3 regions of the Bacillus sp. JJ1533 genome follow, and region 1 is predicted to be linked to each of the others. Evidence: riboswitches for the same ligand, from Rfam matches in the RefSeq annotation. Region 1 holds a riboswitch; each other region holds the start of a gene.
The links. Region 1 has a riboswitch for thiamine pyrophosphate ahead of V7138_RS17210 (3-oxoacyl-ACP reductase). Riboswitches for the same ligand answer to the same signal wherever they lie in the genome.
Positions count from the first base shown of each region.

Region 2: linked by a shared signal. The riboswitch ahead of tenA (thiaminase II) and the one ahead of V7138_RS17210 (3-oxoacyl-ACP reductase) in region 1 are both predicted to bind thiamine pyrophosphate.
Region 3: linked by a shared signal. The riboswitch ahead of thiT (energy-coupled thiamine transporter ThiT) and the one ahead of V7138_RS17210 (3-oxoacyl-ACP reductase) in region 1 are both predicted to bind thiamine pyrophosphate.

Region 1 is NZ_JBALOV010000032.1:96,852-100,130, reverse strand. It holds gene V7138_RS17220 (Na+/H+ antiporter NhaC family protein) at 1-218, shown strand, start outside; gene thiW (energy coupling factor transporter S component ThiW) at 258-761, opposite strand; gene V7138_RS17210 (3-oxoacyl-ACP reductase) at 783-1,544, opposite strand; TPP riboswitch at 1,634-1,740, opposite strand; gene V7138_RS17205 (hypothetical protein) at 1,911-2,042, opposite strand; gene V7138_RS17200 (hypothetical protein) at 2,207-2,341, shown strand; gene V7138_RS17195 (RlpA-like double-psi beta-barrel domain-containing protein) at 2,397-2,831, opposite strand; gene V7138_RS17190 (RrF2 family transcriptional regulator) at 2,952-3,279, opposite strand, start outside.
Region 2 is NZ_JBALOV010000026.1:107,471-110,749, reverse strand. It holds gene V7138_RS13830 (ABC transporter ATP-binding protein) at 1-221, opposite strand, end outside; gene V7138_RS13825 (ECF transporter S component) at 234-818, opposite strand; gene tenA (thiaminase II) at 844-1,524, opposite strand; TPP riboswitch at 1,620-1,781, opposite strand; gene V7138_RS13815 (YbjQ family protein) at 1,861-2,175, opposite strand; gene V7138_RS13810 (hypothetical protein) at 2,156-2,362, opposite strand; gene V7138_RS13805 (sigmaY antisigma factor component) at 2,362-2,565, opposite strand; gene V7138_RS13800 (YxlC family protein) at 2,552-2,911, opposite strand; gene sigY (RNA polymerase sigma factor SigY) at 2,865-3,279, opposite strand, start outside.
Region 3 is NZ_JBALOV010000031.1:27,727-31,005, reverse strand. It holds gene V7138_RS16260 (DHH family phosphoesterase) at 1-330, opposite strand, end outside; gene V7138_RS16255 (YybS family protein) at 357-1,286, opposite strand; TPP riboswitch at 1,491-1,592, shown strand; gene thiT (energy-coupled thiamine transporter ThiT) at 1,667-2,236, shown strand; gene rpsR (30S ribosomal protein S18) at 2,326-2,565, opposite strand; gene ssb (single-stranded DNA-binding protein) at 2,612-3,166, opposite strand; gene rpsF (30S ribosomal protein S6) at 3,221-3,279, opposite strand, start outside.

The sequences.
Region 1 (3,279 bases):
CATTATCAACTGGCGCCTCTATCCCCTTAACGGTGGGAGCAGTTTTCGCGAGTGGTGCATTTGGAGCGTTGACCTCCCCTCTTGGTGATACAACGATAACAACAGCATCAATCTTAGACTTGGACCTTGTAGACTATGCACAATATAAATTAAAGGTTTCAGCGATTGGCGGTGTTATTGCCATTGTACTATATGTCATAGGTGGTCTAATGATTTAAAAAAGACTAAACAAAAACTGTTTAGTCTTTTTCTGAATATTAGAAGTTACGTTCTTGATATGTTTTAAAGGCCGGGCTTTTTAATACGATACCAACGATAATAAATCCAAAGATGGAACCTGCAATCGAACTAAAGATAAACGATGGTACAAATCCAAAAAGGGCTGCATCCTGCCCAAGAATGAGTGTGGCGATTGGGTAACAAGCCATCGCACCCAATAGACCTGTTCCGATTATTTCACCAGTCATTGCCATTGAGGCTTTCTTTGTTTTTGAATATAAAAACGCCGCTAAAAACGCTCCGATCATACTTCCAGGAAAGGCAAATAAGGAGCCTGTACTAAGCATGTTCCGAAGTAAAGAAACTAAAAAAGCTTGAAGAACAGCATAAGTTGGTCCCAAGATTACTGCAGACAGTACATTAATAAAATGCTGCATTGGAAACACCTTTGTGAAACCAATGGGTATTGCAAACAGGTGGCTTGTTACGGTGCCAATCGCAACAAGCATTGCTGTTATTGTCATTTTCAATGTTTTACTCATTATGAAACCTCCCATGGTTGTTTAATCCATTACTAGGCCGCCATCAACAACTAGGTTCTGCCCTGTTACACCTTTACTCCAAGGAGAAGCAAAGAATAGAACAGCGTTCGCAACATCCTCTGGAGTTGTGACTTTTTGAAGTGGTGTAGAATCCTTGATTAATTGGAAAACCTCATCAGAAGTTGCGGAACTCGCATCTGTTGTTTGGAGCAATCCTCCTGACACCATGTTCACATTTATACCAAAGGCACCTAAATCTTTTGCCATGTTTCGTGTAAATCCTAGAAGTGCTGCTTTGCTTGTGTTGTAATCATGATAAGCAACAACAGGGTTTTGAAAGAGATTTGTACCAATCGTTATGATTCGACCAAATCCTAGCTCCTTCATGTCAGACATCGCTGCCTGGGTTGTATGTAAGGCTCCGCGGATTGCACCTTCAAGCTGTACGTGATAATCCTCCCATGAAATATCTGCTGCATTTTTTCTAGCGATTGGATCGAAACGAAAATTAATTAAGGCATTATTAACAACTGTTGTAATAGGTTGATCAAACTGCTTTTTCGCTCCAACAAATAGGTTATCTACCTGTTCACGTTTTGTGACATCTGCTTGAACCGCAATTGCATTTTCACCAATTTCCTCTTTTAAAGCATAGGCTTTTGCTTCACTATTGAAATAATTAATAACTACTTTCGCTCCTTGATTAGCGAACGCTTTTACAATCTCCTTCCCTAATCCACGAGCGCCTCCTGTGACAAGAATAACCTGATTCTGTAATTTCATTCTAGTAGCCTCCTAAAATAGTAAATAAGAAAAACGCAAAAAAGCCAAGTCCACATTAATGGACCTGGCATTGGTATCAAGAGAAAATGGAAGTTTCCACTCTACTTTCCTCCGCCGGTATTAGCCGGATCAGGTCCAAAGGGTTAAAAAACGTCCGTTTTTCTCTCAGCCCAATTGGGCACCCCTAGTAGTTTGCGAATATTCTTTCTTTAAGCATAGTATGTTCATGCCAAAAAGTAAAGGTATTTGATTGAGCCCTTTAAATGTATTTACTCCCCTTGTACTTCAGGTTCTATTTCTAGCAAAATAAAAAATACCATCTTTTCTATGTAAGAATACGTACGAAAAGATAGTATTTTAATTAGATTACTGCATCTTTATAGGAGTTACGACTGCAAATAAATTTTCTGTTGGATTGTTTAGATTGACTTTGATTACTTTGTACCCTTCTTTGTCCTTGTAGTCGTTGGTAACTGGTGTTTTAATCTCGTTGCTCATCTTTATACTTCCCTTCTAACAATTTCTCACACAATAAGTAGTATATGATGGGAATATAAAAATGTGCTTGCTAATATAAAAATTTATTAAAAGATTTTCTGTGTCTAAAACAATCTAAAAACAGCCATATTAGTAAAATAAGAAATGGGAAAGGATGGATATTTGTGAAGAAAGATGAACATCTGAAGAACCAGGTTCTTTATATTACAAATCCAGCTTATGATGCATTACATTCAGAAAATCTTCTTAAAGAAAATGATGAGGAAAATCATCGCGAGCTTATGGATCAAATGGAATAAGAAAAATAGCATGAAAAAAGGAGGACAATTTAGGGATTGTTCTCCTTTGAGTCTTTTAATCGATAGGCGTAATTTCTACATTTAATACCCCTACACTAGGTGATGCACCCAAGGCTTCAAATGCTTTTCGATGAAGATTGATTCGATTAGCAGGGAATTTCTTCACTTGGTCTACTACTGTTACAATGATGTCTTGATTCGGGACAAATGACACATTACGAATTCGTAATCGCTGACCACATTTAAATGGGCTGTTTTCGCTGACTGCTACGGTCATATTGTTATCATAGGACCATCCGATTTCACATTTTGTTGGTGTTCCGCCCCATGTCCAAGTTGCTTTTCCTAAAATCGTTTCAGGATTCCGATTCCAATCCCACCCATAGTATGGTACAGAGTACTGTTGGTAATAGTATTCGTCATACCAATTCCGTGGTTCTACGTATCCGTGACAATAAGGGCAATAAAAACCAGGCGTATGTCTTATCATCTCTCTCCTTCTCCTTTAAAACCAATTTTCTAATTACTTCGTCTACTTAAATGTATGTTAAACGACTAGTATTGGTTCCTATTGGAGAGTCAGACCGGAAAGGGAATGTTATTTCCCACATTACTTCTCTTCTTGCAAACGAAATAAATCAAGCAAATCTGTTTTATTAGTAACAAGATCCTCTAATGTATACCCATTCAATACATTTATGAAAGCCTGTAATGCTTCATACAAGGCATGTTTTAGTTTACAAGATGGCGAGATTGAGCAATAGCCCCCTCCTTCTTTAAAGCAATCAACGATATTAAAGTCCTCTTCTGTATTTGAAACGACTTCCCCAATATTAATATCCTTCGGATGCTTCGCAAGCCTAAAGCCACCATTACGCCCTCGAATTGTTTTGATATATTCTAGTTTTCCTAAATGATGAATGATTTTCATTAAATGA
Region 2 (3,279 bases), on a different contig from region 1:
TCTTCGGGAATCTGTAACTTATTTACCTTCATTGGCAATTCTATTGAGTTTGGAATAATCCCGCTTAATACTTGAAGGATTGTCGATTTCCCACATCCTGAAGGTCCTAGAATTAATATCTTCTCTCCTTTTTTAATATGGCAAGATAAGTCCTTAAAAAGCAAGGACTTATCTCCAGGAAATGTTAAACGAAGGTTTTCTACAAAGGCAATTGATTCCATGTTCGACCCCTTTTATTTTTGATCTAGTGCATCAAAATCACTGCTGGATAGTGGGCGCACAAGTTTTGTTACTCCTGTCATTTCCAAGGCACTTACTAGATAGTAAGCAAATACACCGGCAAACAAGATGGAACCTACGAATCTAGCAACTAGGAATAAAATGAGATTCCAGGCAGCTAAGTCACCAATTTCTCCATATGCAAAATCCATTATTACTGACCCTAAACAAGAAGCTATAGCAGCCAAGACGACCACAGCAAGATTAAATTTTTTATATCGAAAAAGCATAAACACTGCTTCAGCAAACAGCCCCTGTACAACACCGTACAGCAGAACGGTTAGGCCCCATGGAGACCCTAAAATAAACTCACCTGAGGCAGCTGCAATTTCCGCCAGTAATGCAACACCAGGTTTACGAATCACAAGATACGCAACAGTCGCTGCTATAAACCACATTCCATATATTAACTGATCGGCATGTAGTCCAATTGGCTTTACAACATAATATAAAGAACCCCAAACAATATAAACAATTCCGAATGCAATGGCTATTACGATCGTAACCAAAATATCAGTTAGTTTTAATCCTTTGCTCATTAATACCTCTCCTCTTTTCCTTCGTTCATACAGACAGTTTTGGTTGAACAGGCCAGTTCTCTAATTGGTATGCCATTTCCCAAAATGAATATTCGTATTGACTACTAATCATAAAATGTTCTTTCATGCGGTCACGGTCGGCTTGCGTTGCTTTTTCTGCTAATTCATTTACTCTATCAATCTGTTCTTCAACTAGTTCTTTAAACCAATCCCCACCATACGCCGCAATCCACTCCTGGTAAATCGGTTCTTCTGGTTTGCAATCTTTAAGTCTTTCACCAATTTCATAATATAGCCAATAACAAGGCAATAAGGCAGCAATTATATCACCTAAATGACCAGAATAAGCGGCTCGATACAAGTGTGATGTATATGCATATGCTGTCGGTGCGGGTTTGAAGTTTTTTCTTTCTTCCTCCGTAATCCCAAGTCTTTCCGAAAAACTTTTATGCAGCGCTAGTTCGGCCTCGTAAGTTCCTTGAGCATGAATAGCTAGCCGGTTTGTCGTATGTAAATCCTCTGCCTTTGCTGCACCTAAAGACTGTACTTTTGCAAAATGAGTTAAGTAATAGGCATCCTGCAAGACATAGTAGCGGAAACACTTAATTGGTAATGTACCGTCTCCAATCCCTTTGACAAATGGATGATCAAAGCTTGCCTCCCAAATGTCGTTTGCCTTTTTACGAATTTCTTCTGAAAATAACATGTTTATTTTTCCTCCCTTTACTTATTTGCAAAATAAAAAACCACCTTCTTTAGCAACGTAAAGAAAGTGGTTTGGATTTTTTCATAAAAATACAAAAAGACCGTTCCCCACTTCCCTACGCTGGTATCAACCAGATCAGGTTCTAAGGGTCTCGAGGTTATGATAAATCAATCCTCAATCTCAGCCTTACAGTAAACGTTTTATAGGTATTAACCTATCAATACATATACTTTTTAAAGGCACCCCTAGTGGAATTACAATTTTTTATGCAATTTTCTTATTTCCAATCATAGCATGTTGGAAATAATTATCAAGACTTTTTTTAAGGTTTACTTTTTACTCTACATAAACTGCTGTTCCATATGCAATAATTTCAGATGCATTTTGCATAACAGATGAGGTTTGTAGACGCATCGCGATAACTGCATTGGCCCCCTTTGCCTTCGCGTCATCTGCCATTCGGCCAATTGCCTTTTGACGGGCTTCTTCCAGCATTTCAGTGTAATCGGAAATTTCTCCACCAACAATCGTTTTTAGTCCTGCCATAATATCTTTACCAATATGCTTGGACTGAACCGTAGCACCTCTTACAAACCCTTTTAATTCTTTTATTTCTTTACCAGGCACAAAATCAGTAGTCACGATAATCATTCTGGTCATCCTCCTCTTTCTCTCGTTTTCGTTCCCACACTAATAATGCAAATAATAGAACAATGGCAACCATGTAAAACGCATAGAACGTCAGCGCCTTTGAAATATCAATAAATAAAAATACAATTCCAATGATTTGTCCAACAACGGCTATCATCAATACAATATATTTCGCAACATTCCCCATCAGTACCTACCTGCTCCGCGTCGATAAATTTTCCTTGCAAATATGAGATAAAAGATAAGTGGTAGTGGCGTTTGGATTAATCCCCATATTCCCCAAAACCAATAATTATGGCCCCGCTTTCTCGCATCTAAAAATAACCATAAACCTTGAATAAGTACGATAATCACAACTACTAAAAAAAGAAGGGTATTATTCGTATTCATGGACAATCACCCGTTTTCGATAACGAAAGAAACTATACACTGGCAAGCTAATTGTTGCAATACCTTGGATGATGATGAATACAAGCGGCAGTTGGAAGAATGCAGTTATTAAACATGTCATCAAGAATAAAGCAACCAAAATAAATGCGGTTAAATCTCGTCTAAATTTCTTCTTTTGCTTTTGTTGTTCAACTACAACCATTTGTTCAAATACTTGTAGATCAGGAGTGAAAACCGGGTAATGATGATCTATTCTAGTAAGAGCTTCATTTATTTCTTGAATTGTTTCGATATCTTCTTCATGTCGTGGTTCGTTCTTTAGAAGGACTAGTTTGTTTTTCTTCATTGGGTCTCAACTCCTTTCTTACTGTTTGAATTCCATTATGTATTCTTGATTTCACAGTTCCGATGGCGATATGAAGCATATCCGCTATTTCTTCATACGAATACCCATAGTAATGTTTAAGAACAATTGGAATCCGAATTTCATCAGAAAGCCTACCTAACGCGTTAAGAACATCATTCCAATCCTCTGACTGGTTTTCAAATTGCCACTTCATTTTACGTAATGCTTGTTCCTGTTGCTGATAGTTTTGTTCACGCTTCTTTTTTCGAAGGTCATCAATGTAAAGGTTAGTCGCAATCGTGATAAGCCATGAGGAGAATTTTGATTTACCATTATACATTTTGATTTTTTCCATGCTTTTCATCATG
Region 3 (3,279 bases), on a different contig from region 1:
ATCAGCATCAAGAAAATTCGATAAATAGGCGTTCGCCCACTCCACCTGAAACTCATCATTATAAAGCAAGATCCCAATCGGCATTTCCATTAAAGCTTCTTCGCCAACTTTTTTTAAACGGTACGAAAGGGTCGAGATATAATGCTCCATTTCTTTTTTCATAAGTGAGTTTGCTTTGTATAAAAAATACACAATCAATCCAAGGAGCAAAAAACATGCTAACCCAATTATCCATTTAAAATAAGTAAGAATTGCACTAAAAATACCTGTAATCACAAGCAATGCATAGATAGGATAGCGAAATAACCTTCTGTTGTAAAAGTCTGGCATGTAATTTCAGCTCCTAAAGCTTTGATTTACTTCTTTCCACTAATTCGATTTCGCAGTTGGAATCCTAAGTCAATTATACCTAAGATTCGAATAATATAAAGGAGAAATGGTGAAAGAATCGTCAGTACAATAGGCACAGCCTTTGTAATTCCTTTTTGATGACAAAAATAATAAATAAAAGATAAACCTTGAATCACCATAAACATCTGCAAAACAAAAAAGAGATTTAAAAAGGCAGTATACCCAAACGTGCCTTTTTCCATTTCAACAAAGCTAAAAAGTAAAATCAGTAAGTAATACCATAAGATGCTCTTAGGAAACGAAATCTCACGAAATGGCGGAAATGGATTCATTTTAACCTGAAGTCGTACAAGCACCGGTTTCATGGCGACAACCGTTACAAAAGCAAAAAGCATTGCAAGTAAAACAAACATGCTTGGGATCATGTACTGCATCATCTCTATTGAGTCTTCCAGTTGCGTTACGACCTCGGTATTTACTTCGCCTCCTGTTGCCCTCATTATACTCTCAGCCATTGCAAAAGATTCCCGTGAGCTTTCACGAATCATATCAAAGACATCAATTTGCAAAACCAAAATGGCTGTTACATACAGAAGCACGATTGAGAACAAGTATGACAAACAAGACCCCAAAAATAGATCAATCCCGCTTCTTCCTCGGTTAATTAGTTCACCTAACAGGATTCCTGTAATTCCAAACATAATCGTATGTATAACCCCAAAGACAGAACCTAATAAACCCGATAATAAAAAAGCAATTAGAATAAATAGCAATGACTGCTTAACCTTATATTTCACCGTAAACAGGATAAACGGAATGGGCAAAAGGAATGAAAGTACTACTCCAAGCAGTGGTAGATATAATGTAAGGAGTAACAATACACTATATATGGCTAATAGCATTGCGCCTTCTGTTATAATTTTTGCGTTTTTCACCTTTTCACCTCAACTTATATGGCAACTGAACCTATTTGTTCATCACCTTCTATTTTAAAGATTTACTAGAAAGTCTTCAACTTTTGGAATTCCACAGGATTTAGTGACTTCGTACGTGTCGCTTTCAATCAAAGTCCCTCTGTGCCGAATCTTTTTGTTTTACTTTTCCCTATTTTGGATTATGATAGTATTTATATAAGGAAACGTAACCACAAGGGGAGCAATTTTGCTGAGAGTGAACATGAATGTTCAGACCCTTCGAACCTGTTAGTTAAATCTAGCGTAGGGATGTGGAAAAATGTTGAGAACCACTACTTTTATTAAAGTTGTTCTCCCTTGGGGTACGTTCATTTACAACATACTTCAAGGGGGATTTTTTTATGAGAAACACAAGATTACAGGCAATGATCGAAGCTGCGATTTTTGCGGTATTGGCGCTAGCGCTGGATATGTTTGTACCATCAATTAAATTCGGGCCATCAATCTCGATATCATTTGCAATGATTCCGGTATTTATTGTAGCTCTTAGATGGGGATTTAAAATTGGATTTCTTTCAGGATTCTTATGGGGACTTTTACAAGTCATTTTTGATCCGTGGATTATCCATCCAGTTCAAGGGGCCATTGACTATTTCTTAGCATTTTCTTTCATTGGGTTTGCTGGATTATTTAAAAACAGTGTTCAGAAAAGCTTAAATGAAGGTAATAAAGGAAAATCACTAGCCTTCATTATTTCAGCCATTTTTATCGGCAGCTTAGCTCGTTATTTCTGGCATTTTGTATCAGGATTTGTCTTCTTTGCTGAACAGCTTACAGGATTTGACGCCATATGGTTCTCCTTAACGGCGAACATCATCACTATGCTTGGTGCTTTCATATTCTGTTCCATAGTCATGACTTTATTAATACTAGCTTCACCACGCTTTTTTGTATTAAAACAAAGTATATAAGTTTCAAAGGGACCATAGAAATGGTGCTTAAGAATTTCAATAAGAACTAAAAAAGCGATGACCGCATTGGCGATCATCGCTTTTATTTATTACTCACCAGATACATATGGTAATAATGCCATTTGACGAGCACGTTTAATAGCAACTGTTAATTTACGTTGGTATTTAGCGCTTGTACCTGTTACACGACGAGGTAAGATTTTACCACGCTCAGAAACGAATTTTTTAAGTAAATCTACTTCTTTGTAATCGATGTGTGTAATACCATTAGCTGTGAAGTAACACACTTTACGACGTTTTGCACGTCCACCTTTACGTCCGCCTGCCATTTGTTTTTCCTCCTTCCAAATTATATTATATTGAATGACTTACAAGTTAGAATGGAAGATCATCATCTGAAATATCAATAGGTTGTCCGTCATTTGCAAATGGATCTTGATCTACTCTTGTAGGTCCCTGGTTTTGATTTGGGTTCTGACTCTGTCCAAATGGAGAGTATCCGCCTTGGTTTCCACCCTGGTTGCCACCATATCCACCTTGATTTCCACCATAGCCTCCGCCTTGGTTTCCGCCAAAGTTACCTCCACTGCTGCGCTGTTGGTCATTCGCATTTCTAGGTTCAAGGAATTGAACACTTTCCGCTACAACCTCAGTAACATATACGCGTTTGCCATCCTGACCTTCATAATTTCTTGTTTGAATACGACCATCAACGCCAGCTAAGCTTCCTTTTTTGAGGAAGTTTGCAACATTTTCAGCTGGTCGGCGCCAAACAACGCAATTAATGAAGTCAGCCTCACGTTCACCTGACTGATTCGTAAATGCTCGATTCACTGCAAGTGTGAAGGTTGCAACTGCAACTCCACTTGGGGTATATCGTAATTCTGGGTCCTTTGTAAGTCTCCCTACTAGAACGACACGATTCATCATCAGAACCATCTCCTTAACAGGATATTAAAACAGAGTCTATACTCTAAACAATTCTTATTCTTCTTCTTTAACAATGATATGACGGATAATGTCTTCACTGATCTTTGCTAAAC